DNA from 2 places in the Gordonia prachuapensis genome. Region 2 is predicted to be linked to the other one. Evidence: predicted binding sites of a transcription regulator. Region 2 holds the regulator's gene; the other holds the start of a gene.
The links. The regulator LexA, encoded in region 2, represses DNA repair genes until DNA is damaged. The targets are predictions, from matches to a motif close to CGAACANNTGTTCG.
Positions count from the first base shown of each region.

Region 1: the regulator LexA is predicted to act here: its motif matches at 1,193-1,206, upstream of recA (recombinase RecA).

Region 1 covers NZ_JAZDUE010000004.1:283,800-299,128, reverse strand. The annotation lists gene recA (recombinase RecA) at 1-948, opposite strand, end outside; gene V1Y59_RS07045 (DUF3046 domain-containing protein) at 1,232-1,426, opposite strand; gene V1Y59_RS07040 (glycosyltransferase) at 1,436-2,608, opposite strand; gene V1Y59_RS07035 (PspA/IM30 family protein) at 2,670-3,491, opposite strand; gene V1Y59_RS07030 (helix-turn-helix domain-containing protein) at 3,594-3,950, opposite strand; gene pgsA (CDP-diacylglycerol--glycerol-3-phosphate 3-phosphatidyltransferase) at 4,120-4,809, opposite strand; gene V1Y59_RS07020 (amino-acid N-acetyltransferase) at 4,934-5,530, shown strand; gene V1Y59_RS07015 (YciI family protein) at 5,567-5,851, shown strand; gene V1Y59_RS07010 (TerC family protein) at 5,884-7,005, opposite strand; gene V1Y59_RS07005 (hypothetical protein) at 7,043-7,171, shown strand; gene V1Y59_RS07000 (MmcQ/YjbR family DNA-binding protein) at 7,251-7,673, shown strand; gene V1Y59_RS06995 (FtsK/SpoIIIE family DNA translocase) at 7,764-10,691, opposite strand; gene V1Y59_RS06990 (TIGR03085 family metal-binding protein) at 10,782-11,414, opposite strand; gene V1Y59_RS06985 (RNase J family beta-CASP ribonuclease) at 11,482-13,452, opposite strand; gene dapA (4-hydroxy-tetrahydrodipicolinate synthase) at 13,449-14,357, opposite strand; gene V1Y59_RS06975 (SMP-30/gluconolactonase/LRE family protein) at 14,482-15,329, opposite strand, start outside.
Region 2 covers NZ_JAZDUE010000005.1:1,662-16,990, reverse strand. The annotation lists gene V1Y59_RS07165 (proteasome assembly chaperone family protein) at 1-842, shown strand, start outside; gene V1Y59_RS07160 (DEAD/DEAH box helicase) at 884-2,992, shown strand; gene V1Y59_RS07155 (aminotransferase family protein) at 3,029-4,258, opposite strand; gene hrpA (ATP-dependent RNA helicase HrpA) at 4,368-8,276, shown strand; gene nrdR (transcriptional regulator NrdR) at 8,298-8,780, opposite strand; gene V1Y59_RS07140 (LysM peptidoglycan-binding domain-containing protein) at 8,884-9,513, opposite strand; gene lexA (transcriptional repressor LexA) at 9,801-10,568, shown strand; gene ptsP (phosphoenolpyruvate--protein phosphotransferase) at 10,584-12,254, opposite strand; gene V1Y59_RS07125 (DeoR/GlpR family DNA-binding transcription regulator) at 12,426-13,196, shown strand; gene V1Y59_RS07120 (1-phosphofructokinase family hexose kinase) at 13,249-14,274, shown strand; gene V1Y59_RS07115 (PTS fructose transporter subunit IIABC) at 14,329-15,329, shown strand, end outside.

The DNA of each region.
Region 1 (15,329 bases), on a different contig from region 2:
GTCGTCGTTCTCGATCAGGAACTTGCGGGCGTTCTCCTTGCCCTGGCCGAGCTGATCGCCCTCGTAGGTGAACCATGAACCGGACTTACGGATGAAGCCTTCGGCCACGCCCATGTCGATGAGCGAGCCCTCCTTGCTGATGCCATGGCCGTAGAGGATGTCGAACTCGGCTTGCTTGAACGGCGGCGCGACCTTGTTCTTGACGATCTTCACCCGGGTGCGGTTGCCGACCGCGTCGGTGCCGTCCTTGAGCGTCTCGATGCGCCGAACATCAAGCCGGACAGACGAATAGAACTTCAGCGCCTTGCCGCCGGTGGTGGTCTCCGGCGAGCCGAACATGACGCCGATCTTCTCACGCAACTGGTTGATGAAGATGGCCGTCGTCTTGGAGTTGCTCAACGCGGACGTCATCTTGCGCAGCGCCTGACTCATCAGTCGCGCCTGCAGACCGACGTGGCTGTCACCCATCTCGCCCTCGATCTCGGCCCGGGGCACCAGTGCGGCCACGGAGTCGATGACGAGGATGTCCAGTGCACCGGAGCGGATCAACATGTCGGCGATCTCGAGTGCCTGCTCACCGGTGTCGGGCTGCGACACCAGCAGTGCGTCGGTGTCCACACCGAGTTTGGCGGCGTAGTCGGGGTCGAGGGCGTGCTCGGCGTCGATGAACGCCGCGATCCCGCCCTGCGCCTGGGCATTGGCGACCGCATGCAGCGCCACGGTCGTCTTACCCGAGGACTCCGGGCCGTAGACCTCGATGATCCGGCCACGCGGGAGCCCGCCGATGCCGAGGGCGACGTCCAGCGAGATGGAACCGGTGGGGATCACCTCGATGGGCTGGCGGGTCTCCTCGCCGAGCCGCATCACCGAGCCCTTGCCGAAGTTCTTGTCGATCTGCGCGAGAGCCAGATCGAGGGCCTTCTCCCGATCCTGCGGTGCTGCTGCCATGGGATTCTCCTCCGAACTCTCGACCGGTGTCCCGGCCGTGGATTGTGGGGTCTGCGGTGGTGGCTGACGTGATGTGCACGCTAGCGGTGGGGTCTGACAGATCGGGTGTCTGCCGGATTCGGGCCTGACAACATTTCGTCGGTGTGTTCGTGAGTTCGCCGTCTTCACTCGGGTCCCGTGGTTGTGGTCCCGTTGTTATGACGCAGCCGGACCGAACCTGGTTCCCTCTGACACCCAGAATGGACGAACATGTGTTCGATGGCAAGCGTGACACGCCTGCGGATCACCAACGTTCGCGAGGCACGTCGAAGTCGCGACAGATGGCCACCCAGACGTCCCGCGGATCGATCCCGTCCTCGATCGCCTGGGCCCCGGTCCGCCCGCCGAACTCGATCAGGACGTGGTCGACGAGGATCGAATCCGCAGACCGCTCCCCGAACTCGGCGGTGATCAGTTCGGTGAACTCCGTCAGACGCACGCGGCCAGCCTACCCACGACGCCGCATCACCTCGCGCACGATCCGCACCGGGTCCACCACCCCGATCGCCGACGCCGCCACGTCGCGTGCCGCTGCGGCGAACCCCGGGTCGGTGAGCACCCGACGCGCTGCGAGCGCCATCGATTCCACCGTCGGCGGCCGCACCAGCAGTCCACTGCCCTGCCGCGTCACGCGGTTGGCCAGCTCCCACTGATCGCCGCCGCCGGGCACCGTGACCACCGGGACACCCGCAGACAACGCCTTCGCCAGCATCCCGTGCCCGCCTCCGCAGATGACCAGTGAGGTGTCCCGCAGGATCTCGTCCTGGCGGGCGTCACCGACCACCACCCGCTCCGACTCCGCCACTCCGTCAGGTCGTTCCAGCGCCGAGACCACCACCCGCACAGTCATTCCGAGCGACGTCTCGGTGAGCGCGGCGAGCGCGGTGGACGCCAGGTCGGCGGTTCCCGTCGTCGCGGTGGAGGGCGCGACCAGCACGAGCGGACCCGCCGTCGACGGGCGGACGAAGGTGGCGTCGGTGGGTTCCCACAGCAGCGGTCCGATCAGATGGGTGTCCGACGGCCAGTCCGGGCGCCACACCTCCAGCGCGGGCAGGGTCGCCACGAACCGGGCGATCGGAACGCTGGCCGCACCGGTGAGACCGATCTCCGCGCGTGCCCGGGACCGCTGCCGTTCCCCCATCCGCAGCGACCGTCCGGTGGCGGCACGCATGGTCGCGTCGCGCAGCCGGCCACGCACACCGACCCCGGGCTCGAGTCCCGCGCCGATCGGCGGGCGTCCGCGTGACGGCCGGTAGAGCGGATGGGGCGACAGTTCGATCCAGTCGATGCCGGCGAGTTCGGCGGCCCAGCCGCCGCCCACCGTGATCACGTCCGAGATCACCAGATCGACACCGGCCGAGGCCAGCTGTGGTGCCAGTGCCACCGCGATCCGCGCGGCCCGACGACTGAGCTTGGCGCCGGCGTCCGCGTCGTCGTCGCCGTCCACCGCGGCGAGCCCGGGTAACTCTGCGACGTCGATACCGCACCGCAGCGCGGGAGCGCACCACCGGGCACCGGTGTAGACGATCGAATCGACGCCGGCCGCGTTCAGGCGCTCGGCGAGCGCGAATGCCGGAAACGCATGTCCCGCATCGGGTCCCGCGACGATGGCGATGCGCAAAGAAGACCTCCCACGCTGGTGGGAGGTCTTCTGCGGTGGTGTTCTCAGTTGCCCGGCTGTCTCAGTTTCCCGCTTGCGGGGGCTGCTCGGTGGCCGGCTGACTCGTCGGCTGCGCGGGCTGGGCGTTGGGCTGTGCCGCCGGCTCCGATGACGGCAGCGCACCGCCGGACATGCTGGCCCGGATCTGCTCGAGGCGTGCGTGGCCGGCCATCTGGACACCGGCCTGCTCCACCTCCTGCATGCGGCCCTGCACGCTGTTGCGTGCGAGATCGGCCTGACCGAGGGCGTTGGCGTAGCGACGTTCGATCTTGTCGCGGACCTGGTCGAGATTGGGGGTGTTGCCGGGGACCGACAGTTCGCTCATCTGGTTGAGCGACGCGCTGACCTGCTCCTGCATCTTGGCCTGCTCGAGCTGGCTGAGCAGCTTGGAACGCTCGGCCAGCTTCTGCTGCAACATCATCGCGTTTCGTTCGACGGCTTGCTTGGCCTGCTCGGCCGCCTGCAGCGACTGGTCGTGCAGCACCTTGAGATCCTCGACGCTTTGCTCTGCGGTCACCAACTGCGCGGCGAACGCCTCGGCGGCGTTGGTGTACTCCTGGGCCTTCTGCGTATCGCCGGCCGATGTGGCCTGATCGGCGAGGGTCAGTGCCTGTCGGGTGTTCGCCTGCAGCTTCTCGATCTCCTCGAGCTGCCGGTTCAGCTTCATCTCCAGCTGGCGCTGGTTTCCGATGACCGACGCGGCCTGCTGCGACAGGGCTTGATGCTGGCGTTGCGCGTCCTCGATCGCCTGCTGGATCTGGACCTTCGGGTCCGCGTTCTCGTCGATCTTCGCGTTGCCGAGTGCCATCAGGTAGCGCCACAACTTCACGAACGGGTTCGCCATGCTTCGAGTCAACTCCAAAGTCCGGTGTTCGGGCGGTGTGTTACCAATCTAGCCGGTGTGAGCGACGCGGGGCGATGGGTCGCGTCGTCTGTGCAGCCGACCTCAGGCCGCGGCGAGCGCCGACTCGGCGCGACCTGCGGGGCCCGGGATGACCACCTTGGCGTCGAGCACACCCATCTCGCCGGCGGCCACGGCATCCGCGGCACCCACGAGGTGTTCGCTGCCGGCTGGGAGCATCGCGTGCCCCACGTCGAGCAGGAGTTCGGCGATCTCGACATCGAGCGCATCGCAGATCGCGGCGAGCAGTTCGCTCGACGCCTCCTTCTGACCCCGTTCGACCTCCGAGAGGTATCCGAGGCTGACACGGGCATCGGTGGACACCTCGCGCAGGGTGCGGCCCTGCGCGGTACGCACCCGGCGCAGGCTGTCGCCCAGCGCCTCACGCAGTAGCACTGCCATCGAGGTCCTCCTCACTGCTCGCAGTCTGGACAACGGCCGGACGCCGCCGGGAGTTCCCGACGATTCAGACGCGTCGTCCGTGCCGACGACAGTAGTCGAAGAATCCGACGGCTGCCGCGTGGCCCCACCGGCGACGTGTTGCGCCGAGGGCGAACATCCGGCGGGCCGGTCAGTGACGCGGTGATGCCGCGGGGCTGCCGCCCGTCCGACGAGATCGGCCGGGCGCCGCGCGACGCCGCAACACCAGTGCCTGCCAGACGTACTCGCCGCCGGTGACCACGGTGACCAGCACCGCGGCCCCCATGATGATCGCTGCGGCCACCTGCCAGGCACCGGCGAGGGGAAGTAGATAGAGGCCGATCGCGACGGCCTGCAGCAGCGTCTTCAACTTGCCGCCGCGACTGGCGGGGATCACGCCGTGACGCAGCACCCAGAACCGCAGCGCGGTGATGCCGAGTTCGCGGATCAGGATCACGGCGGTGACCCACCAGGACAGGTCCCCGAGGATCGAGAGTCCGACGAGCGCCGAACCGATGAGTGCCTTGTCGGCGATCGGATCGGCCATCTTGCCGAAATCGGTGACCAGTCCCCGCTCGCGAGCCAGCCGACCGTCGTATCGATCGGTGATGGCTGCGATCCCGAAGATGACCGCCGCGGCGATCCGCCAGGCGGTGTCGTGGCCGCCTCCGATGAACAGCGCGGCGACGAACACGGGAACGAGAAGGATTCGAAACACCGTGAGCGCATTGGCGATGTTGACCACCGGCACCGGGTCGACCGGATCGGTGATGTGGTCCGGTCCGCGACCGGCCCCGGCGAGACCGTGTTCCTCGACGGCGCGACGCATGCGTTCGGTCATGATGCCCCGATCCGCTGTGGCCGCGTCCTGACCCGGCGATACTGCTCACGCACGGTTCCAGCGTATCTGCCCCGGGTTGCCGCTCCGTGCGCCCGGGTCGCGATCGGTACTACTGTGTGGTCCCATGCCCCCTGTCGCCCCTGAGCCGGCGTCGCCCACGCCGGCCTCTGATCCTCCGGAATCGAGTGCGGCAAGCACGGACTCGATTCGTCGCGGCGAACAAGGCGATGTGACGATCCGCCGGGCACGCACCTCTGACGTCCCGCGGATCAAGGAACTCATCGACCAGTACGCGGGCCGGATTCTGCTCGAGAAGAACCTCGTGACGCTCTACGAGTCGGTTCAGGAGTTCTGGGTGGCCGACCGCGACGGTGTGGTCGTCGGCTGTGGTGCCCTGCACGTGTTGTGGGCCGATCTCGGAGAGGTCCGGACGGTTGCGGTGGACACCTCGTTCGCGGGCCGGGGCGTCGGCCACCGGCTGGTCGCGCGACTGATGGACGTCGCCCGGGATCTGCAACTGTCCCGGGTGTTCGTGCTGACCTTCGAGACGTCGTTCTTCGCCCGCCACGGATTTCGCGAGATCGAGGGCACCCCGGTCACCCGCGAGGTGTTCGAGGAGATGTGCCGGTCCTACGACACGGGCGTCGCGGAGTTCCTCGACCTGAGCTACGTCAAACCGAACACCCTGGGCAACACCCGCATGCTGGCCTCGCTCGATTGATTGACACCCCCGAACCGATCCCGACGGGAGCAGATCATGGCGATCTTCGCAGTCCACTACCGCTATGAGCCGGCGAAGGCGGCCGTGCGCGACGAGTACCGGCCGCTGCACCGGGAATGGCTCGGCGAGGAGTTCCGCGCCGGGAACGTGCTGACCTGCGGGCCCTATCCCGATGGTTCCGGCGCCCTGATCCTCATCCGCGCGGACTCACTCGACGGCGCCGAGGCGTTCCTGGCGAACGACCCGTTCAACGCCCACCGGGCGGTGGACGGCGTCCGGGTCGTCGAGTGGACCCAGGTATACGGGCCGTTCGACTCCTGACACCGTCCGTGCCCGAGACCGGAAAGCCGGCGTCAGGTGTCCGACGGCGGTCGGGTCTCCGACGACGTCTGGGGATCCGACGGCGACCGGGCATCCGACGATGGCCGGGTGTCGGATGGTGACTGGCCTTCCGACGGCGGGTCGTCCGACTCCGCCGACTCCGCCGTGGCCGGTTGTTTCGCTGCCGGTTTCTTCGAGCTCATCAGGCTCGCCACGGTGGTGATGATCAGCGTGAGGATGATGACGCCCAGTGAGACCGGCGTGGACACCTCGGGCACCGAGACGTGCTCGCCACCGTTGATGAACGGCAGGGTGTTCTCGTGCAGGGCGTGCAGGATGAGCTTCACACCGATGAACGCGAGGATGAATGAGAGTCCGTAGGACAGGTAGACGAGCCGGTCCAGCAGGCCGCCGATCAGGAAGTACAACTGGCGCAGACCCATCAGGGCGAACGCGTTCGCGGTGAACACCAGGTAGGGCTCCTGGGTCAGACCGTAGATGGCCGGAATGGAATCAAACGCGAACAGCAGGTCGGTGAAGCCGATGACGATCAGGACCATCAGCATCGGGGTGGCCATCCGCTTGCCGTTCACGCGGGTGAACAGCTTGTCGCGGTCGTAATCGTCGGTGGTGCGCAAGCGATTCTTGACGAAACGCTCCAATCGCGATTCCCGCTGCTCTTCGTGCTCGACCGGGTCGTCGCTCTCCTTGACCAGCTTGATCGCGGTGTAGATCAGGAAGGCGCCGAACAGATAGAAGATCCAGGCGTAGGCATTGATGGCCGCGGCGCCGACAGCGATGAAGATCGCGCGCATGATGAGTGCCATCACGATGCCGAGCAGCAGCACCTTCTGCTGATACTCCTTGGGCACGGCGAACTTCGACATGATGATGACGAAGACGAACAGGTTGTCGACCGACAGCGCCTTCTCGGTGACGTAGCCGGCGAAGTACTCACCGCCGTAGGTGCCGCCCCACTGCCACCAGACGAAGAGTCCGAACAGGATCGCGATTCCGATGTAGACCGCGGACCAGGATCCGGATTCCTTGATGGACGGGGCGTGGGGCACCCGGACGTGTGCGAAGAAGTCGAATACGAAGAGTCCGGCTATCACCACACAGGTGACGATCCAGACGGTTACCGATACATCCATGGGGCGATCTCCTCCAGCGCGCAGCACTACGGTTGCGATGCCAGAGGTCTCTCCCGCCGGGATCTCGCCGCCGCGCTGCCATCGTGCGAACAAGGTTCCCGACCGACGAATCCGGGTCGCTCCCGGCGACGACGATCGGCGTCGCACCGGGCAGCGGCCGTACTGACGGAGACGCCGCAGGGTTGGGGATACTCCCCTCTTCGATCGTCGCCCAGCGTAGTACACGTGCGCGTAGGGTTGCGACCATGCCGCGCTCGACGCGCCCGGCGTCCGTCGACGACATCCATGCCGTCGCGACCGGTATGCCCCATGTCACCGACGCGGGCAATCACACCGATCGGCCCGTGTACCAGGTCGGCAGCAAATCGTTCGTGTTCTTCCGGACGCCCCGGCCGGATGCCGTCGACCCGGACACCGGTGAACGCTACGACGACGTCGTGGTCATCTGGGTGGCCTCCGAAGCCGACAAGCTCGCGCTGGTCCAGGACGCGGACTCACCGTTCTTCACCACACCGCACTTTGACGGTCATCTGTCGGTCCTGCTGCGCACCTCACGGGTCGGCGAACTCACCCGCGACGAACTCGCCGAGGTGATCCAGGATGCGTGGCTGTGTCGTGCGTCGAACCGGCGGGCGCAGGCGTGGCTGGCCGAGCACGGGCTGGGTTAGCACCGATCCGAACCATCCGGTCCCTGAGGGGCCCGGAGCCTGCGGAGGGCCGTCACGAAGGGCTCCTCACACCTCAGGAACGGTTGGGATCTACTCCGCGTCGCCACCATCCGCGCCGCCACCCGTGATCGACGCGATCACCCCGGCGAGGTCCTCGGGCTTCACCAGCACCTCGCGTGCCTTGGAGCCCTCGCTGGGCCCGACCACGCCGCGGGTCTCCATCAGATCCATCAGTCGTCCCGCCTTGGCGAACCCGACCCGCAGCTTGCGCTGCAGCATCGACGTCGAACCGAACTGGCTCGACACCACCAATTCGATGGCCTGCAGCAGGTCATCGAGATCGTTGCCGATGTCGCCGTCGATCTCTTTCTTGTCGCCGGCCTTGGCGGTGGTGACGCCCTCGGTGTACTCCGGTTCGCTCTGCTCGCGGGTGTAGTCGACGACGGCGGCGATCTCCTCGTCGGTGATGAACGCACCCTGCATACGGATCGGCTTGTTCGCGCCCATCGGCAGGAACAGGCCGTCACCCATGCCGATGAGCTTCTCGGCCCCCGGCTGGTCCAGGATCACGCGCGAGTCGGTCAGCGACGACGTGGCGAACGCCAGCCGCGACGGCACATTCGTCTTGATCAGACCGGTGACGACGTCGACCGAGGGACGCTGGGTGGCCAGCACCAGGTGGATGCCCGCGGCACGTGCCTTCTGCGTGATCCGGACGATCGCGTCCTCGACATCGCGCGGGGCGGTCATCATCAGGTCGGCGAGCTCGTCGACGATGGCCAGGATGTACGGGTACGGCGTGTACACCCGCTCGCTGCCCAGCGGGGTGGTGATCTCCCCCGACCGGACCTTCGTATTGAAGTCGTCGATGTGGCGCACCCGCGACGCCTTCATGTCCTGGTAGCGCTGCTCCATCTCCTCGACCAGCCACGCCAGCGCCGCGGCCGCCTTCTTCGGCTGCGTGATGATCGGGGTGATGAGATGCGGAATCCCTTCGTAGGGAGTCAGTTCCACCATCTTGGGGTCGATCAGGATCATCCGCACGTCGTCCGGTGTCGCCCTCGACAGCAGCGACACCAGCATCGAGTTGACGAAGCTGGACTTACCCGAGCCGGTCGAACCGGCGACGAGCAGGTGCGGCATCTTGGCGAGGTTGGCGCTGACGAAGTCGCCTTCGATGTCCTTGCCCAGACCGATGACGAGCGGATGCGTGTCCTTACGAGTCTTCGGCGCCTTGAGCACGTCGGCCAGACGCACCATCTCACGGTCGCTGTTGGGCACCTCGATGCCGACCGCCGACTTGCCCGGGATCGGTGCGAGCAGACGCACGTTGTCGGTGGCCACGGCATAGGCGATGTTGCGCTGCAGCGCGGTGATCTTCTCCACCTTCACGCCGGGACCCAACTCGACCTCGTATCGCGTGACCGTGGGTCCCCGGGTGTAGCCGGTGACGGCGGCGTCGATCTTGAACTGCTCCATGACACCGGTGATGCGGTCGATCATGTCGTCGTTGGCACGACTGCCCTGCTTCGGTGGATCGCCGTCGACGAGCAGGGTCGACGGCGGGAGCTGGTACTCGCCGTCGCCGGCGCGGTCGATCAGCCCCTCCGCACCCACCTCGGGCTCGGCCGGGGCGGCCGGCGCCTGGTCCGCCTCGCGCTTCGTGCGACTCCTGCGGGATCTGGCGGGCGCCGGCTCCTGCTCGTCGCGACCGATCTGCTCGGTGACCTCGTCGTCGAAGGGCACGGTGGTCGCGGCGGCGAAATCGGCCGCGTCGACGTCGGGATCGACCGGACGTCGCCGGCGGCGTCCCGGTCGTACGGGGTCGAGGTCGGGTGGATAGTTGTCGTACGGGTCCGAGGAGTAGCGCGACCCGGTCTCGAGGACCTCGGTTGCCCCGCCGTCGAGGTCATCTGCATCGGAACCAACGGCGTCGGAGCCTTCGGCGTCGAGATCGTCCGCGTCGAGGTCGTCCCAGGGCGCCACGTCGTCGACGAACTGGTCACGGCCGAGTCCGAGATAGCCGACGACGGCGTCGATCACCTCGCGAACGGTCTTGCCGCTGAGGATCAGTGCGCCGAAGGCGATGCAGAGCACCAGAATCGGCACCGAGATCCACGCCGTGACACCGTCGGTCAACGGGGTGCCGACCGCGAATCCCAGGAATCCGCCCGCCGACGAGCGTCCGGGCAGATCCACCGGTGCCCCCGCGACGAGATGGACCAGACCCAGGACCGGGAGCACGATCAGAAGTCCGGCGCCGAGGTAGCGGGCCCGCTGCTGCGGGTTCGGCGGGCGGCGCATGAGCACGATCGACAGCACCACGAGCGCGATGGGCACCACCACCGAGGCGGAACCCAGAATGGCCCGGCACAGCGCTTCGATGAAGGCACCGACCGGTCCCGCCGCCCCGAACCACACGCTGGCGCCGACGAGCAGACCCGCGGCAAGGACCGCCAGTGCCGCACCGTCACGCCGGTGCGTGTGCCCGCTCAGGTCCCGCGCGGCGCCGGTCGCCGGTCGCCGATGAGCGCGCGCGCCGCGATCGGGCATGTCCTCGACGATCGGACCGTCGAGATCGAATCCGTCGTCGACGCTGTCCGCGTCCACCGGGTCCACGTCCATCTCGGCGACGTCGCCCGCCGCGGTCCCCGCCGTGCGCGGCTGCGGTCCCCCGCCGACGCGGGCCAGGCCGCCGACTCCGCGCGCCATCAGCGACCACCCCGCACCCAGTCCGCGGCCGACCGCGGATGCGCCGCTCGCCGCCATGGACCGCCGGTGGATGTCCGCGGAAGCGTCGGCCTGCTGCGTCCGGCGGCGCGACGTCGTCTGCGTGCCCCCGGAGCGTCGCGAGGAACCGGTCCGCACGGTTCCCGCCGTCGCCCGCGATGTGGAACTCCGTGCACTACCGGCCCGTGTCCCCCGTGCACCCGACTTCGCCGATCCGGCGCGCGAACGGGCCGGCGCCTTGGTCGTGGTGCCCTTCTTCCGGGCACCGGCGGTTGCTTTCGAAGCCATGCGGACAGACTAGTCGTCCACGGCCACGCCAGTCACATGGGCAACACTGGTAACTGCAGTGCGTGTCGGATTCGTGATGTGCCGGGGCGTTCAGAGCCCGCGCTTGGCCTCGCGGACGGCGGCAACCGCCCGTTCGTCGCCTTTGAAGACGACGTCGACCGGCGACCTCCCGAAGGCGAAGAGCACGAGCTCGCCGGGAGTGCCGATCACGGTGACCTCCTCCCCGGCGCCGAGCGTCACCAGGTCGCGGCTGTCGCGGGTGCGGAGGGTGACGCGCGCGGGCGAGTTCTTCAGGGTCATCCTGCTCATCGACTTCGCAGGCGTGACCAGCGCTTGCTGCAGTTCGTCGGACAGTTCACGCGGCGTCCAGGTCTGGTCCGGGCGCGCAGCTCCGCGCAGTACGTCCTCGTGGTGCACGAACATCTCCGCGAGGTTGGCCCACCGGTCGACGAGCTTCAGCGGCGAGTACATCGGGGGCCCGCCGGCGAGCTTGTCCAGCAGCTCATCCCATGGTTCGTCGACTGCCGCGGCGCGAACCTTCTCGGTGTGGCCGGCGAACGCGGGGATCATGATCCCCGGGGCGGTGTCCGGTCGGCGTTCGCGTACCACCAGGTGAGCGACGAGATCCTTGACCGACCAGCCGGCACAGAGGGTGGGGGCGTCGGGTCCCACGGATCGCAGGGTGTCGACGAGGGCTGCTCTTTCGGCTTGTGCGAGGCTCACCCGACCACCGTAGCGTCCGTCGACACCAAGCCGGGGTGACGCGATTCGGTCGCGCAAACCGGACGGCTCAGGAACCGACGGCGAGCACCGTCGGCACGATCATCGGGCGTCGCCGATACGTCTCGGCAACCCACCGACCGACCGTGCGCCGGATGGTCTGCGCGATCCGATGGGCGTCGGTGATGCCCTCGGCGGCGAGTGAGTCGAGCGCCTGGTCGACCAGGTCCGCGGCGGCCTTGAGGGCGTCCGGGTCGTCGGAGAACCCTCGACCGGACACCTCCGGTGTGCTCACGGCGCGTCCGGTGGCCGCGTCGATCGCGACGGTGATGGCGATGAAACCGCCCTCCCCAAGCACCAGGCGTTCCGACAGCGTCGACTCTCCGACGTCACCGACCGACAGACCGTCGACGTAGACGTGGCCGACGGGTACGCGGCCGGTGATCTGGGCGCGGCCGTCGACGAGGTCGACCACCACACCGTCCTCGGCGAGGACAACCCGATCCTCGGCCACCCCGGTCGCCACCGCGAGCGCCGCGTTGGCCCGCAGATGTCGCCACTCGCCATGGACGGGCATCGCGTTGGAGGGACGGACGGCGTTGTAGAGGTACAGCAACTCACCGGCCGAGGCGTGGCCGGACACGTGCACTTTCGCGCTCTGCTGGGTGATCACCGTGGCACCACGCTTCGCCAGCCCGTTGACCACAGCGAACACCGAGTTCTCGTTACCCGGGATCAACGACGACGCCAGCACCACGAGGTCGTCGGCGCGGATGTTGATCTGCCGGTGTTCGCCACGCGCCATCCGCGACAGCGCGGAGAGCGGTTCGCCCTGCGAGCCGGTCGAGATCAGCACCAGTCGATGGTCCGGAAGGGTTGCGGCCGTGTCGAGATCGACGAGCACGCCGTCGGGCACCGACAGATAGCCGAGGTCCTGCGCGATCTGCATGTTGCGCACCATCGAGCGCCCGACGAAGCAGATGCGACGGTTGTGTGCGTGTGCGACGTCCACGATCTGCTGGATGCGGTGGACGTGGCTGGCGAAGGACGCGACGATGACGCGCTGCCGTGCCCGTCCGATCACCTGGTCGAGGACGCCACCGATCTCCCGCTCGGGGGTCACGAAGCCGGGCACCTCGGCGTTGGTCGAGTCGACCAGGAACAGGTCGACACCTTCGTCGCCGAGTCGGCTGAATCCGGCGAGGTCGGTCAGTCGTCCGTCCAGCGGCAGCTGATCGAGTTTGATGTCGCCGGTGTGCAACGCCACCCCGGCGCCGGTGCGGATCGCCACCGCGATCGCGTCCGGGATGGAGTGGTTGACGGCGAAGTACTCGCAATCGAACGGGCCGTGCGTCGTCCGCTCGCCTTCGGTGACCTGCACCAGCTTGGGGCGCAGACGGTGTTCACGACACTTTGCCTCGACGAGGGCGAGGGTGAATTTGGAGCCGACCACCGGGATGTCGCTGCGCAGCCGCAGCAGGAACGGCACCGCACCGATGTGATCCTCGTGGCCGTGGGTGAGGACGATCGCGTCGACGTCGTCCATCCGGTCCTCGATGTAGGTGAAATCCGGAAGGATGAGATCGACGCCGGGCTGTGCATCCTCGGGGAACAGCACACCGCAGTCCACGATCAGCAGACGACCGCCGTATTCGAACACGGTCATGTTGCGGCCGATCTCGCCGATGCCGCCGAGCGCGACGACGCGTAGACCGTTGCGCGGGGCCCGCGGCGGTGTGCCCAGGCGGTCGACCGCCGGCACCGACTCGGGCTGCTGTCCACGACCGCGGTTGTCGCCGCGGCGATCTCGGCGCTCGTGACGTCCCCCACCCGACCGCGATGCGGCGGGCTGCGGTCGATCCTGCCGCGCGGCAGCGTGTTTGGGCTCCTGGTTGCGACCCTGCGACTGGCTGCGACCCTGGGACTGGTTACGACCCTGGGACTGCGTCTTCGAGCTTCCGTCGCCCGGATGTTCGTCGGGCTGCACGGGAGGTCCGGCCTGTCGGCGGGCGGCTCGGCGACGGCGCGTCGGTTCGCTCATCGGGTCAGGACACCCGCCGCACGCAGGTCCGCGATGAGCGCTTCGATCTGCGGACCACTCGCGGGCACCTGCGGGAGCCGTGGGTGCCCGACGTCCAGACCGAGGATGCGCAGGGACGCCTTCACCATCGACACACCGCCGAGCCTGCCCATGGCGTTCACGAGCGGCAACATCGACGTGTTGAGTTCTCGCGCGGTCCGCATGTCACCCTTCTCGAATGCGATCTGCATCTCCCGCAACCGATCCGCGACCAGGTGGCCGATCACGCTGACGAATCCGGTGGCACCCACGGACAGCCACGGCAGGTTCAGCGCATCCTCACCCGACAGGTATTCGAGGTCGGTGGAGGCGATGATCCCGGCCGCCGAGTGCAGATCACCCTTGGCGTCCTTGACGCCCTTCACGCGCGGATGCTCGGCGAGCGCCAACATCGTCTCGTTCGCGATCGGGACCACTGACCTGGGCGGGATGTCGTAGAGCAGGACCGGCAGATCGGTGGCGTCGGCGATCGTCCGGAAGTGCGCGAGCAGCCCCGCCTGCGGCGGTTTCGAGTAATAGGGCGTGACGACGAGGAGCCCGTGCGCGCCCACCTTCTCCGCCTCGATCGAGAATCGGACACTCTCCGCGGTGTCGTAGCTGCCGGCGCCCTGGGTGATGCGGGCCCGGTCCCCGACGGCGTCGAGCACCACGCGAAGCAACTCGAGCTTCTCGGGCACGGTCGTCGTGGGCGACTCGCCTGTCGTGCCGGACACGATCAGACCGTCACACCCCTTGGACACCAAGTGGTCGGCGAGTTCTGCGGCCTTGTCCAGATCCAGCGCGCCCTCGGGAGTGAACGGGGTCACCATCGCGACGGCGACGGTCCCGAACGGGTGTTCCTGCGGCTGGTCTTGGCCTGCGTTCATGGTGCTCAAGGCTACCTTCTCCGCAGGGCGCATTCGCGTGTGGGCGCACTGTGTCGCGGCGCCGCCCCTCGGCGACGAAAGTCAGCCGAAAGCCTGACGAAAGCCGAGGTGGCGGCGCTGTCGACTAACCTGCGGCGGACGTGGTCGCTGCCCGCGGCGTCGGCACCGCGTGTGGAATCTCGACAATCCGGCCACCGTGGGTCAGCACGAACAGGCTGTGCGGGGCAAAGCGTGTTCCCTCTTTGCCGACGACGAGCCCGGCGGGCAGCAGTTCACCGGCCATGAGGACACAGGCCGAGCGTCCGTCGGCCGAGATCCGCCAGACCTGACCCGCGCCCCACGCGGCCACATACAGATTGCCCGCGCCGTCGCGTTTGACGTCATCGAGATGAGCCAGGGTGAGGTGCGCCGGGGGACGCCAGTACACGTGACCCCGCCCGGTCGTGGTGTCGATGGCGATGACCTTCGCGTCGGCCGTGAACGTCTCGGTCACGTACAAGGTCGTGCCGTCCCTGCTGACTGTTCCGCCGTTGGTCCCACTGCCCTGGTAGAAGCCCTTGATGACGTGTCCGTTCGGCAGGATCTTGTCCAGCGACGCCGCGAGGTCGTTCGAGGCGTAGATGCTGCCGTCCGGACCCCGGGTCAATCCGTTGCCCTGCGAGACGAATTGCCGCGCGTAGCCCTGGAAACTGCCGTTGTCGGGATGCATGCTCATCAGCTGCCCACTGGGAATGAACTGGCTGAACGGCGTGAGGGTGGTGATCCCGTTCCCCACCACCATCCGGCCGTCGCGGTTGTTCACCACGCCCAGCGGAAACAGCACGAACGGATTGATGACATGGGTGCGGCCCGGCTTGTCCATCCGATGCATGTTGGAACCGAGCCAGTTAGAGACGACCATGCGCCCCTTGTCGTCGAAGTCACCACCTTCGAAAGTGGCGATGTCCTGGGTCAGCACCTTCGGCGGCCCAG
Region 2 (15,329 bases):
CCCTGGCGGCACGCCACCTGCGTGACGCGCTGGACTCCGAGCTCGTCGCCACGTTCTCCACCGACGAGCTGGTCGACTACCGGTCCCGGCGACCCACCGTCAGCTTCGACGGGAACACGTTCACCGACATGGAGATGCCCTCGCTGACCATGCACGCGGTCCGCGACACCGCCGGGCGGCCGTTCCTGCTGCTGGCCGGCGCCGAACCGGATCTGCGCTGGGAGCAGTTCGTCGAGGCCGTTCGTCGGCTCGTCGAGCATTTCGGCGTCACCGACGTGATCGGACTGAACGCGATCCCGATGGCGGTGCCGCACACGCGTCCCGCGTCGATCACCGCGCACGGCAACGACATCGAACGTCTCGGCGACCTGCCCCGGTGGGGTTCGGCGATGAAGTTGCCGGCCAGTGCGTCGATGCTGCTCGAACTGCGGATGAGCCAACGCGACTACCACGCGGCCGGCCTGTCGGTGCATGTGCCGCACTACCTCTCGCAGACCGACTACCCCGCGGCGTCGGCCCGGCTGCTCAGCGCCGTCGGCGAGCTCACCGGCCTGCAGATCCCCGTCGCGGCCCTCGACAACGCCGCCTCGAAGGTCCGTGAACAGGTCGACAAGGAGGTCGAGGGCAACACCGAGATCGAACAGGTGGTCGCGGCCCTCGAGTCCCAGTACGACACCTTCACCCAGGCTCAGGCCGAGCGGTCGTCCCTGCTGGCCGCCGAGGCCGATCTGCCGACCGGCGACGAACTCGGCGCCGAACTCGAACGGTTCCTCGCCGAGCAGACCCGCGACGACGACTCCGGCGACGGCGACGAACCGGGCGGTTCGCCATCACCGACCTGAGTGGGCCGGACCTGGATGACACCGGAACGGGTGCAGCACATCTGAATCCGGGGCCGACCGGTCCCGGTCACCTCGTCCCGGTCGCGGAAGAGGACGCCGCCTTCGACGTCTTCACCGGCTGGTGGAACGACCGCGGCATCGAGCTGTACCCGCATCAGGAGGAGTCGCTGCTCGAACTGATCGCGGGCAACAACGTGATCCTGGCGACCCCGACCGGCTCGGGCAAGTCATTGGTCGCCGCAGGCGCCATCTACTTCGCGCGCTGCCGCGGTGAGCGCGCCTACTACACGGCTCCCATCAAGGCCCTGGTCAGCGAGAAGTTCTTCGACCTGTGCGCCACCTTCGGCGCCGAGGAGGTCGGCTTGCTGACCGGCGACGCCGCGGTCAACGCCGACGCACCCATCATCTGCGCGACCGCGGAGATCGTGGCCAATCTGGCGCTGCGCGACGGCAGTCGCAGCGACATCGGGTCCTTGGTCGCCGACGAGTTCCACTACTACGGCGAATCCGACCGCGGGTGGGCGTGGCAGGTGCCGCTCATCGAGTTGCCCCACACCCAGTTTCTGCTGATGTCGGCCACTCTCGGCGACACATCGTTCTTCGTCGACGACCTGACACGACGGTCCGGGCGCGACACCGCTGCCGTCACCGGCACCGAACGCCCCGTCCCCCTCGACCACAGCTACGCGATCACCCCGATCCACGAGACCATCGAAGAACTCATCGCGGCCGGTCGGGCACCGATCTACGTGGTGCACTTCACCCAGGCCGCCGCGGTCGAGCGGGCGCAGGCCCTGACGTCGGTCAAGATCGCCGACAAGACCGAACGCGCCGCGATCGCCGACGCCATCGGAGATTTCCGCTTCCACACCGGTTTCGGCGCCACCCTGTCGAAGCTGCTGCGGGCCGGTATCGGCGTCCACCACGCCGGGATGCTGCCGCGGTATCGGCGGCTCGTGGAGCGGCTCGCGCAGCAGGGGCTGCTGAAGGTGATCGCCGGCACCGACACACTCGGGGTCGGCATCAACGTACCGATCCGGACCGTCCTGTTCGCGGGCCTGAGCAAGTACGACGGGACCCGGGTACGCCGGCTGCGTGCGCGCGAGTTCCATCAGATCGCCGGACGTGCCGGACGAGCCGGATTCGACACCGTGGGTTACGTCGTCGTGCAGGCGCCCGAGCACGACGTCGAGAACGCGCGCGCGGTCGCCAAGGCCGGCGACGACCCGAAGAAGCTGCGCAAGCTGGTGCGCAAGAAGCCCCCGGAAGGTTTCGTGTCGTGGGGTGAGAAGACGTTCACGCAATTGGTCGACGCGCCGGACGAACCGTTGCGCTCCCATTTCCGCATGACCACGGCCATCCTGATGGAGGTGTTGGCGCGTCCGGGTGACTGTTTCGCCGCGGTGCGACACCTCCTGGAGGACAACCACGAACCACGCAGCCGCCAGCTCCGGCACATCCGGCACACCATCGAACTGTTCCGCGGTCTTCGGGATTCGGGGATCGTGGTCCAGCTCGACGCCCCGGACGCCGACGGCAAGAACGTCACGCTGTCGGTGGACATGCCGGAGAATTTCGCGCTGACCAACCCGCTGTCGTCGTTCGCGCTCGCGGCCTTCGGGATCCTCGATCCGGAATCGTCGTCCTATGCCCTCGACGTCGTCTCCGTCCTCGAATCGACACTCGAGGATCCGCGCCCGTTGTTGTTCGCGCAGCGCAGGTCGGCGCGCGACGCCGCGTTGGCCGAGATGAAGGCCGACGGGGTCGAGTACGAGGAGCGAATGGCCCGACTCGAGGAGATCAGCTGGCCGCGACCACTGCTCGACGAGATCGAGTTCGCGTTCTCCGTCTACCGCCGTGGCCACCCCTGGGTGAGTTCGTACCCGCCCTCCCCCAAATCGGTGCTACGCGAGATGCTGGAACGGTCGATGACGTTCACCGAACTCATCTCCGTCTACGGACTCGCCCGCAGCGAGGGCGTGCTGTTGCGGTATCTGTCGGACTGCTACCGCGTACTGCGCCAAGGACTTCCGAACACCGTGCTGACCCCGGAGGTCGCCGAGATCACCGAGCACGTCGGTGCCATGGTCCGCGCGGTGGACTCCAGCCTGGTCGACGAATGGGAACAACTCACCCACGCCGACGTGTGACACAGCGGTCACCGCGCTGGAACCGTGCACCGGCGATCAGCTCAGTGCGGCCCGCATCCTCGCGGCCAGCTCACCGACCTCGTCGGTGGTCATGACGAACGCCGGCGATATCTGCAACGCCCCCTGCCCGGCGGCGCGCCCACTCACCCCGTGCTCACGCAACCGGCCGATCATCGCGGGCGCCTGAGCCGGATCCGCGAGTTGCACCGCGGTCACCGCACCCAGGCCGGTCCGGACCTCGGCCACCGAATCCAGCTCCGCCAGCGGCCCCAACGCCGTGGCGAGGTCGGATTCCAGGCGAGCGGCCTCGCCCAACAGGCCCTCCCGCTCGATGATGTCGAGGTTGGCCATCGCGGCAGCAGCAGCGCCGGCGTGCCCGCCGTAGGTGTACCCGTGCCGCCACCAGACCCCACCGGCGTAGAACGGCTCGGCGATGCGCGGGGCGATGAACACTGCGCCCATCGGGACATACCCGGAGGTCAGACCCTTCGCGGTGGTCATCATGTCCGGCTGCAGATCGAAGCGGGCGGACGCGAACCAGCTGTCGCCGCCGATGCGGCCGAAACCGGTGACCACCTCGTCGGCCACGAACAGCACGTCGTGGTCACGGCAGATCTGACGCACCTCGGCGAGGTAGCCCTCCGGCGGCAGGTAGATGCCGCCGGCACCGATGATCGGTTCGCAGAAGAACGCGGCGATGCGATCGGCACCCAGTCGCTCGATCAGTCCGAGCAGGCTCTTGGCGTTGTCCCACTCCACGGACTCGGCATCAGGCATCAGCTCTCCGTAGCCCTCACGGTTGCCGGGGATGCCCGCCAGGGCCGTCCCGGCGACATGCATCCCGTGATAGGCCTTGGTGCGTCCGACGATGATGTTCTTGTCCGGCTTGCCGACCTCGTGCCAGTAGCGCCGCGCCAGTTTCGCCGCTGTGTCGACGGAGTCGCTGCCTCCGGACGTGAAAAAGATCTTGCTGTCGGCGACCGGCGCGATCGAGGCGAGCCGATCCGCGAGCTCGGCGGTCACATCAGCGGTGAGGTCGCCGAAACCCGAGTAGTGCGCAATCCGCCCGAGTTGATCGGCAACCGCCTGCGCCACCTCGGTGCGGCCGTGCCCGATGTTGGTGAACCACAGGCCCGCAGTCGCGTCGAGGTATTCACGACCTGTCGAGTCCCAGATCCGGGTGCCCTTGCCGCGGGTCACCACGAACGGTCCGTTCGCGGTGACCGATCCCATGTCGGCGAAACCGTGCCAGAGTGAACCTGCCATGCGCCAATGATGCCGGGCGCCACCGACGTCCCGAGAACCAGGTCGCCACTCGCGGCGCACAAGGATGTGGTCGGGGCCACTGAACACCACCGCATATCCTGGACAGATCATGTCCGCCCCGACCGCCGCCGACCGTCGCGCCCTGCTCGAGACGCTCGACGACCTCACGATCGTCGATGCGCACAAGCTTCGTCGTCGCCTCGACAAGCTGGGACGGCGGCCCGCACCGGCGGCGTGGGATCGGCTCTGTGCGGACGTGGCCACGGCCCGCTCGCGGATCGAACGACGCCGGGCGACGATCCCCGCCCTGGAGTTCCCGCCCGAGCTCCCGGTGTCGGATGCGCGGGACGAGATCGCCGCGGCGATCGCCGAGCATCAGGTGGTGGTCATCGCCGGCGAGACGGGTTCGGGAAAGACGACACAGCTGCCCAAGATCTGCATGCAGATCGGGCGCGGCGTGCGTGGCGCGATCGGTCACACCCAACCGCGACGGATCGCGGCGAGTTCGGTGGCGCGCCGCATCGCCGACGAGACCGGCACCGAGGTGGGCGACGCGATCGGCTTCTCGGTGCGGTTCACCGACCGTGCCGGCGCCGACACCCTGGTCAAGGTCATGACCGACGGCATCCTGCTGCGGGAGATCGGCACCGATCCCCTGCTGCGCCACTACGACACCCTCATCATCGACGAGGCGCACGAACGCAGCCTCAACATCGATTTCATCCTCGGGTATCTCAAACGCCTGCTTCCGCGTCGGCCCGATCTCAAGGTGATCATCACCTCCGCGACCATCGAACCGGATCGCTTCGCCCGCCATTTCGCCGATGCCGTCGGCGGTGCCGAGGTCCCCATCCTCGAGGTCTCCGGCCGCACCTATCCCGTGGAGGTCCGCTATCGCCCGTTCGGCGATGCCCGCGACCCCGACAACGACCACCGCGATCTCGACCAGGCGCAGGCGATCGACACCGCCATCGGTGAACTGTGGTCATCACATCGCAGCGGCGACATCCTGGTGTTCCTCCCCACCGAACGCGACATCCGGGAAACCGCCGACGCCCTGCGACACCGGGCCTCGGCAGGTGCCGAGATCGTCCCGCTGTTCGCCCGGTTGTCGATCGCCGATCAGCAGCGGGTGTTCTCCCCCTCCTCCGGACGCCGGATCGTGTTGGCCACCAACGTCGCCGAGACGTCGCTCACCGTCCCCGGCATCCGCTACGTGATCGACACCGGGACCGCGCGCATCTCGCGATACTCCACGCGCTCCAAGGTGAACCGGCTCCCGGTCGAACCCATCTCGCAGGCGAGCGCCCGACAGCGTGCCGGCCGATGTGGCCGCGTCGCCCCGGGCGTCTGCATCCGCCTCTACGCCGAGGACGACTTCGACACCCGGACCGCATTCACCGACCCGGAGATCCTGCGTACCAACCTCGCTGCGGTCATCCTGCAGATGGCGGCGCTGAAGCTCGGGGACGTGTCGCAGTTCCCGTTCGTGCAGCCACCGGACGCGCGCGCGATCCGGGACGGCATGGCGGTCCTCGCCGAACTCGGCGCGATCCGGGAGACCCGGCGCGACGACCACGAGCCCGTTCTCACACCCATCGGCCGCCAGATGGCACGGATCCCGGTGGACCCGAGACTCGCCCGCATGCTCATCGCCGCGCATGACGGAGGATGTCTCGATCACGTCCTGGTGATCGCTGCCGCACTGTCCATCCCCGACGTGCGCGAGCGCCCGTCGGAACATCGGGAGGCCGCCGACGCCGCCCACCGGCGGTTCGCCGTCCCGGGTTCGGAATTCCTCGCCTACCTCGAGCTGTGGGACTACTTGGCTGAGAAGCGTAAGGAGTTGTCCGGCAACCAGTTCCGCCGCAATTGCGAACGCGAGTTCCTGCATTTCCTGCGCATCCGCGAATGGCAGGAACTCCACCGGCAGCTGTCCCGCATCGTCGGCGACCTGGACTGGACGACCACCGCCACCGAGCGCGACGCCGACGCGATCCACCGCGCCATCCTCGCCGGCCTGCTCGGCAACATCGCCGCCCGGCAGGGTGATTCGCGAGATTTCCTGGGCGCCCGCAACACCAGCCTGGCGATCTTTCCCGGCTCGGCGCTCGCCCGCAAACCTCCGCCGTTCATCATGGCGGCCGAGATCGTCGAGACCTCACGGCTGTTCGCACACACGGTCGCGGGTGTCGACCCGCTCTGGGCGGAGAAACTGGCCGGCGACCTGGTCCGGCGAAGCCACAGCGAACCGCACTGGTCGGCCAAACGCGGATCGGCGATGGCCTACGAACGGGTGACGCTCTACGGAGTCACGCTGGTCGCGAAGCGGCGAGTGCAGTTCGGCGCGATCGATCCCGCGACCTCGCGGGAGATGTTCCTGCGTCATGCCCTCGTCGAAGGCGACTGGCGCACGGACCACGCCTTCTTCCACCGCAATCGGGAACTCCTCGAGGCGGCGGCAGATGTGGAACACCGTGCCCGCCGCCGGGATGTCGTGATCAGCGAACAGCAACTTTTCGACTTCTACGACGCCCGCGTCGGCGACGATGTGGTCTCTGCGCGGCACTTCGACACGTGGTGGAAGAAGGCCCAACGCGAGAACCCCGAACTGCTCGACCTGCACCCCGAGGACGTCGCGACCGACGTGGCCGTTGCCGACACCGATTTCCCCGGCGCGTGGCAGCAGGGTGACACCCGCCTCGAGCTGCGCTACCGATTCGAGCCCGGTGCACCGGACGACGGGGTCACCGTGGTGATCCCACGGCCGCTACTCGACCATGTGCGGACATCGGGGTTCGACTGGTCGGTGCCGGGACTGCGGAGCGAACTGGCGACGGAGCTGGTGAAATCGCTACCCAAGGCGCTCCGCAAGTCGATGGCGCCCGCGCAGCGATTCGCCGACCTCGCCCTCTCCCGGCTCACACCCCGATCGGAGCCACTCATCACGGGACTGGCCCGGGAGTTGTCCGCCATCACGACCATGACGGTGGCCCCACGCGATTTCGCGCCCGACCGGATCCCACCGCACCTCACCATGAACTTCGCGGTCGCTGATAGGAACGGCGCCGTGCTGGCGAGCGGAAAGTCGCTGGCCGCGTTGAAGAAGCGGTTCGCCGACGACCAGAAGCCCACGCCCGTCCGGATATTCACGGAGTGGACGGCCGACGGCATCGGCGAGATCGCCCCCACGGACACCGCCACCGTGGCTGGGCAGACGGTCACGCGGCACACCGGCCTGGAGGTCGCGCGCGACGGCGACGGCCACCCGATCGGGGTGATCCGCACCGACGTCGCCACCGCGGGCGAACGCAACCGACGGCACGCCGAGGCGGTGGGGGTACTGCTGGACAACGCTCTTCCCGGCCTGACGCGCAAGATCACCGCAACGCTCGACGCGCCCGGTCGACTCGCGTTGAGCCAGAGCCCGTATCGGCACCCTGACGACCTGGTCGCCGACTGCACCCGTCGCGCGATCCGCGACGTCGCCGCCACCGATCGTCTCGAACGCGTCGGGTCGGCCGCGGAATTCGATCGTCTCCGCGACGAGCTGCGACCTGCGGTGAGCGACGCGGCCCCCGACTACTTCGTGCTCGCCACCGACGCGCTCCGGCGAGTGGCACCCCTGCGGGCACAGATCGATCGACTGAGCGGATCCGTTGCCGCCGATGACGTCGCCGACCAGCTCGAGAACCTCGTCTTCGACGGCTTCGTCGCGGCCACCTCCCGCGACCATCTGGTCCACGTGCCCCGGTACCTCGACGCGGCGATCGAACGCCTCACCGAGCTGCCGGCCGCCGCTGCACGTGACCGCGACGGCCTGGCCGCCGTCGACCGCGTCGTCGCGCACTGGAACCAGCGCGGCGCGCAGCTATCACCCGGACGTCGTGCCGCGCTCGACGAACACGCCCACTGGCTGGTCGAGGAGTTGCGGGTCGGACTGTTCGCACAGCGACTCGGCACCGCGCGGCCGATCTCGGAGAAACGCGCCATCCGGGCACTGGACGCGTTCAGATGAGCCGCGCCGGCGGTCTCGTGACTATTCGGTCACCGAGGCCCGCGACGTCTTCCGGTGGGTGAGATCGCCTTGTAGATCATCGATCTCACGCTGGAAGTCCTCGAGCGAATCGAACGACCGGTACACCGACGCGAAGCGGAGATAGGCGACCTCGTCGAGGTCGCGCAGCGGCCCGAGGATGGCGAGCCCCACCTCGTTGCTGGGGATCTCGGCAGATCCAGATGCCCGGACCGCGTCCTCGACCTGCTGTGCGAGTTGCGCGAGCGCATCCTCGGCGACGTCTCGGCCCTGGCAGGCGCGTCGGACACCGCGCATCACCTTCTCGCGACTGAACGGCTCGGTGACGCCGTTGCGCTTCACCACCGACAGCACCGCGCTCTCCACCGTCGAGAATCGGCGACCACAGCTCGCGCACGACCGGCGCCGTCGGATCGCCTGCCCCTCGTCGGCGACACGCGAGTCGACGACCTTGGTGTCTTCGTACCTGCAAAACGGGCAGCGCATGTCGTCCTCACGCACGTCTCGGGACACAACGGCGCACCGGATACCCGCCACGCCGTGCCGGTTCCCGGCCGGACCCTGTGCCATCGAGGATACCGCCCGGGTCTCAGCGGTACGCGGGGGCGACCAACGCCTGCCCCACACGCAGGCCCGAACTCGACAGATCGTTGCGCTCGACGATCTGCGCGATCACCGCGTCCCGTGGCACACCCGGGGCGACCCGGTCCGCGATCGTACTCAGCGAATCGCCTTGCCGGACATGCACGACCTCGGTACCCACCGGGGCCGGCTCGACCGAGGCCGCGTAGTCGGAGCCGACGATCGCGACGACCCACACCATCAGCGCGAGTGCGGCACCGACGAGGACGGAAGCGGCTGTGGCTCGTCGGCGCGCGATGACGGTCCGGTCCACCACCGGTGCGTCACAACGCGTGCCGGCGACATGCGTCCCCGGACGCGCCGGCTGACCGACGGGTCGGCGATCGGCCGGACGAACCGGCGTGTGAGCGCCCCGTCGCGGCGGGCGGGTGACCGGCGCCCCGACCCGGCCCGCACGGTGCGGGTTCCCGACGGACTGCCGGCCGGGCTGAATCAGTTCTGTCGTGCTGATCGTCGTGGTGCTGATCGTCGCGGTGCTCATCGAACGTGTCCTCCTGATCGAGTGCGGATACGGATCGGGCCCCACCGGCTCACCGGGATCGACATCGTGATCGATCACGTGTTCGATGGAACGCATGTTCGAAACCTAACACGACACTCCGACAAAGTCTCGACACACGTCGAACACATGTTTGAACAACCGGGAATGTTCGATTACTGTCGGCAGCAGGAACAAGACAGCAGCACACACAAAACAGCGGGACACAGAACAGCAGCCGGGTCTCGATCAGCGGGATCGAACAGTGCAACCGAACAGTGCAACCGACCAGTGCAACCGAACAGTGGCATCGAGGAGTTCGCCCCGAAGCGTCCGGAACCGCAGTGCCCGGCACCGCCGGGTGCTCGACAGAAAGGACTACGCAGATGACTGACAGGGCCGGTGGAAACAGGTCCGGTGGACGGCGCGGCGCCGCCCGCGGGATCGATCGACCCGACACGGCAACCGGACCGTCGGATTCCGACCCGGCTGTCGACCCCGCGGCCGCGGAAGCGAGCCTCACCCCCCGCCAGCGCGGGGTCCTCGAGTACATCCGTGCGTCGGTCCGCGAACGCGGCTATCCGCCGAGCATCCGCGAGATCGGGGACGCCGTCGGACTCACGTCGACGTCCTCGGTCGCACACCAGCTGCGCACTCTCGAACGCAAGGGCCTGCTCAAACGCGATGCCAATCGGCCCCGCGCGGTCAACATCCAGGACGGCGACCAGCACGTCCCGCCGGGCGGCACGTCTGCTGCGGCCGAGAACGATGACCTGCCCACTCCGACGTTCGTCCCGGTACTCGGACGAATCGCGGCCGGCGGCCCCATCCTCGCCGAAGAGGCCGTCGAAGACGTGTTCCCCCTCCCCCGCGAACTCGTCGGCGAGGGGTCGCTGTTCCTGCTACGCGTCGTCGGCGAGTCGATGATCGACGCGGCGATCTGCGACGGGGACTGGGTGGTCGTCCGGCAGCAGAGCGTTGCCGACAACGGCGACATCGTCGCCGCGATGATCGACGGCGAGGCGACGGTGAAGACGTTCAAGCGCAAGGACGGTCACGTCTGGCTCATGCCGCACAACGAACTCTTCGAACCCATCCCCGGTGACGATGCCGCGATCCTCGGCAAGGTCGTCACCGTGATGCGCCGCGTCTGAGGTCGCGCCCGGCGGTCAGCTCTCCAGGGCCGCGGTCGCAGCCGCCCGCGCGGCCGCCGGGTCCGAGGTGGCCAGCGCCGCGTCGGCGGCGGCCCGGCACTGTTCCGTAGTGGTCTGCGCCAATCGTGCGCCTACTGCCGCCGCCGCTGCGGGCGCCGACGACAGCGACGTCACACCGAGTCCGACGAGGACACAAGCGAGTAGCGGATCGGCGGCCGCCTCGCCGCACACGCCGACCGGCTTGTCGACCTCCTGGCCCGCTCTTGCCACCCGCGCGATGAGCGCGAGAACGGCCGGCTGCCACGGGTCGGTCAGGGCCGCGAGTTCCGCCGACATGCGATCCGCCGCCATCGTGTACTGCGTGAGGTCGTTGGTCCCGATCGAGACGAAATCCACCTCCGCGAGAATGGCTTCGGCGAGGATCGCCGCAGCGGGCACCTCCACCATCACCCCGGCGACCAAGCCGCGCTCCCGGACGGGCGCGGCGAACTCGGCGGCCTCCGCGGCGGAGGCGATCATCGGCGCCATGACCCACGGAATGGGCTCGCGGCCCTGCGCGGCCGCGGCGATCGCATCCAGCTGGGCCGTCCGGATGTCCGGATGCTCACCGGCGATCCGGTTACCGCGGACGCCGAGCGCCGGGTTGGCCTCATCGAGTTGCGTGACGAACTTCAGCGGTTTGTCGGAGCCGGCGTCGAGCGTGCGGATGACGACCTTCTGCCCGGCAAACGCCTCGAGAACCTCACGGTAGAGACCGGTCTGCTCCTCCACCGACGGCGCATCCGAGCGATCCAGGAAGGCCAGCTCCGTCCGGAACAGACCGACGCCCTCGACCGGATACTTCATCGCGGTGCGCGCCGACGTTCCGTCGGCGACATTGGCGAGCACGCTGACGTGCCGTCCGTCCGCGGTCTGCCCGGGCCCGGACCAGTTCGCGACGAGTGCCGCCATCCGCCGGCTCTCCTCGACCTGCGCTGTCGCCTCGGCGGCATCCGGTTCGACCTCCAGGGTGCCGGCCGTCCCGTCCACGAGCACGGGGGTCCCCGCAGCCACCTCGGCGAGGCCCGAAACCGCCACCACGCAAGGGATGCCGAGCTGGCGGGCGATGATCGCGGTGTGGCTGGTGGGCCCGCCCAGCCTTGTGACGAGCGCGGTGATCTTCGCGGGGTCCAGTCCCGCGGTGTCGGCCGGTGCGAGGTCGTCGGCGAGAAGGACCGACGGCTCGTCGGGTTCGGGGACACCGGGCTCGGGGACGCCCAGCAGTTCGGCGACGACGCGGTCGCGGACGTCGTTCAGATCGGTGACCCGCTCGGCCATCAGGCCACCGAGCTTGGTGAACATCGCCGCGAACTGCTCGGTGGCGAGCACCGCGGCCGCCGGTGCCGTGCTCCCCTTGGCGATCAGCCCCGATGCCGCGCCCACCCAGCCACGGTCCTCGGCCAGGCCGGCAGTCGCCGACAGCACCTCCGCCGCGGCACCGGACGCATGAGATGCCCGCTCCCGCAATCGTGCGGCCACTGTGGCCGCGGCGTCGGTGAACCGTTTGGTCTCCACTTCGCGTTCCTCGTCGGGGACCGGTGCCGCAGTCGCCGGGTCGTACACGGGTCGTTCACCGGGCCACACGGTCGGCGCATAGGCATGTCCTGCGACTACCGGTGTTCCGCTCAATACGTGTGTGTGCTCCACCGAAATCCTCACTGTGGTCGACGGGCGTGACCCATCAATTATGCGTCTCAGCCGCCCAGAGTCTCCGTTGTGATTCAAGTTACAAGAAACGCTTGACTTGTCAACACAAACAGGCGTAAACACAGATACATCAACATCACAAACGCAGGAAAACCAACAGGTGAGGGTCACGTGTACGCCGAGGAACGACAGCAGGCGATCGCCGATCGGGTCCGCGTGGACGGCCGCGCGTCGGTCGCCGAACTGACCGCGCTGTTCGACGTCACCAGCGAGACGGTCCGGCGTGACCTCGCCGCGTTGGAACGCACCGGTCACGTGCAGAGAGTCCACGGCGGCGCCGTCCGACCGGGCGCCACACCGGTCACCGTCGAGCAGGGCATCGATGAGCGGCAGAGGTCGCACACCGACCAGAAGCTGGCAATCGGACGCACCGCCATCCGATTCCTCCCCGAGGCCGGCGGTTCGGTCTTCTTCGACGCGGGAACCACGACCTATCAGGCGGCGCTTGCCTTTCCGCGGGATCGCCGGCTGACCCTGGTCACCCACAGCATCCCGATCGCTGCCTCACTGGCCGGCCTCATGGGCGACAACCTGCACATCCTCGGCGGGCGGGTACGTGGACTCACCCAGGCCATGGTCGGCGCCGCAACCGTCGAGGCGCTGGCCCGACTGCGCGTCTCGACCGCATTCGTGGGAACCAACGGGATCAGCACCGCGCACGGCCTGTCCACCCCGGATCCCGACGAAGCCGCTGTGAAGGCGGCGATCTGCCGCAGCGCCGATCGCGTCGTCGTGCTCGCCGACTCGTCGAAGTTCGGGCACGAGGACCTGATGTCGTTCGCCGACCTGACGGACATCGACGTGCTGATCACCGACCGGGGCATCGACTCGGCGACCACCGCTGAGCTCACCGACAAAGGGATCGAAACGGTGATCGCATGACCACGCGACAGCCAGAAGAGCCACTGCACGACCGTCCGACGAGAGGCACCTCATGACCGCATCCCGGCCCGACCCGTTCGCTCCCGTCTCCGCCGACGCCGACGCGGCCCCGACGATCCTCACCGTCACCGCGAACCCGAGTCTCGACCGCACGCTGGAGTTGTCGGCGCCACTCACGCACGGCGCCGTGCAACGCGCCCGGACGGCGCTTGCCGAGCCGGGCGGTAAAGGTGTCAATGTCGCGCGGGTCGCCGCCGCTGCCGGAGTCCCGACCCGCGCGATCCTGCCGGCACGCGCCGGCGACCCGCTGCTCACCGCGCTCGACGACGTCTCTCTCCCCTACCTCGCCTTGCCGATCGACGGGGAGGTCCGTTCGAACATCACGGTGGCCGATCCCGACGGCACGACCACGAAGATCAACGCCCCCGGCTTCGTGCTGGACGACACCCAGGCACGCCGACTCGCCGACCTCGTCCTCGAGAACGCCCGGGGGGCACGATGGGTCGCCCTGTGCGGTTCATTGCCGCCCGGATTGCCCGCCAACTGGTACCGCACCGTCGTCGACGCCCTGGCCGATTCGGGATGCCTTGTGGCCGTGGATACCTCGGGTGCACCCCTGGCAGCGGCGGTCACCGGCCGGGTCGACCTCCTCAAACCCAACGACGAGGAACTCGCCGAGGCGGTCGGCGCCGACGCTGCACAGCTCTCGGCGGCTACCGCTCAGGGCGACCACGCCCCACTGATCGAGGCCGCCGGCCAACTGGTGGAGCGGACCGGCGCGGCGATCCTCGCGACGCTCGGCGCGGCGGGCGCTCTTCTCGTCACGGCGACCGGTTCGTGGTTCGCGGCCCCGCCCCCCATCGTGCCGCGCAGCACTGTCGGCGCCGGCGATGCCGCGCTGACCGGATATCTGATCGCCGAGAGTCGTGGCGCAGCGGAACCCGAGCGTCTGCGCACCGCGGTCGCGTACGGCTCGGCGGCGACCGCCCTACCCGGCACACGACCGCCGGCGCCCGAGCAACTCGACCTGTCCCACGTCCATGTCACCGAGCTCACCGGGTCACCTCGCGCCGGCTGACCCGCACCCTGCCACCACCGATTCCCCAAGGAAGACCCCGAGAAGGAACCCCCGATGTCAGAACAGATCATCACACCTCAAACGGTGCGACTCGACGTGGATGCCGGCGAGGACCCGGCAGCCGTGATCGGCTACCTCGCCGACGCGCTCGCCGACGCCGGCCGCACCACCGATGCGGCGGTGCTCGCCCGCGGCGCCCTCGAACGCGAGGCGAAATCGGCCACCGGGCTTCCCGGCGGCATCGCCATCCCGCACGCCCGGGCCGAGTCGGTGACGGAGGCCGGCCTCGCGATGGCGCGACTGTCGCACAAGGTCGACTTCGGCGCACCCGACGGTCCCGCCGACCTCGTGTTCTTGATCGCCGCGCCCGAAGGCGGGGCATCCGAGCATATGAAACTCCTGAGCTCCCTGGCACGTTCACTGGTCCGGCCCGACTTCGTCGCTTCGCTGCGCGAGGCCGAGACCGACGAGCGCGTCGTGCAACTCGTGGACGAGGCCATCAATCCCCGGCCGGCGGAGTCGGAGCAGGCCCCTGCCGCGGCCGGCGCGGCCGCGACCGGCGCGGGCTCGGCAGGTGCCGCAGCGACGGATCAGGGTGCGAAGCGTCGTTCGGTCGTGGCGATCACGGCGTGTCCGACGGGCATCGCGCACACCTACATGGCCGCCGATGCGCTCAAGTACGCAGCAGAACGGGCCGACGTCGACTTTCATGTCGAGACACAGGGTTCGTCCGCGACCACCGCGTTCGATCCGCAGGTCATCGCCGACGCCGACGCGGTGATCTTCGCGACCGACGTCGGTGTGAAGGGCAAGGACCGATTCCGCGGCAAACCGGTAATCGCCTCCGGGGTCAAGCGGGCCATCAACGAACCCGACGCGATGATCGCCGAAGCCGTTGCCGCATCGCAGAATCCGTCGGCAACGGTGGTCAGTGGCGGTGACGACGACGGTACCGCCGACGCAGCGGCGACCGGCGGCGGGGGCGTCGGCCTCGGCGGACAGACCCGCCAGGCCCTGATGACCGGCGTCAGTTACATGATCCCGTTCGTCGCCGC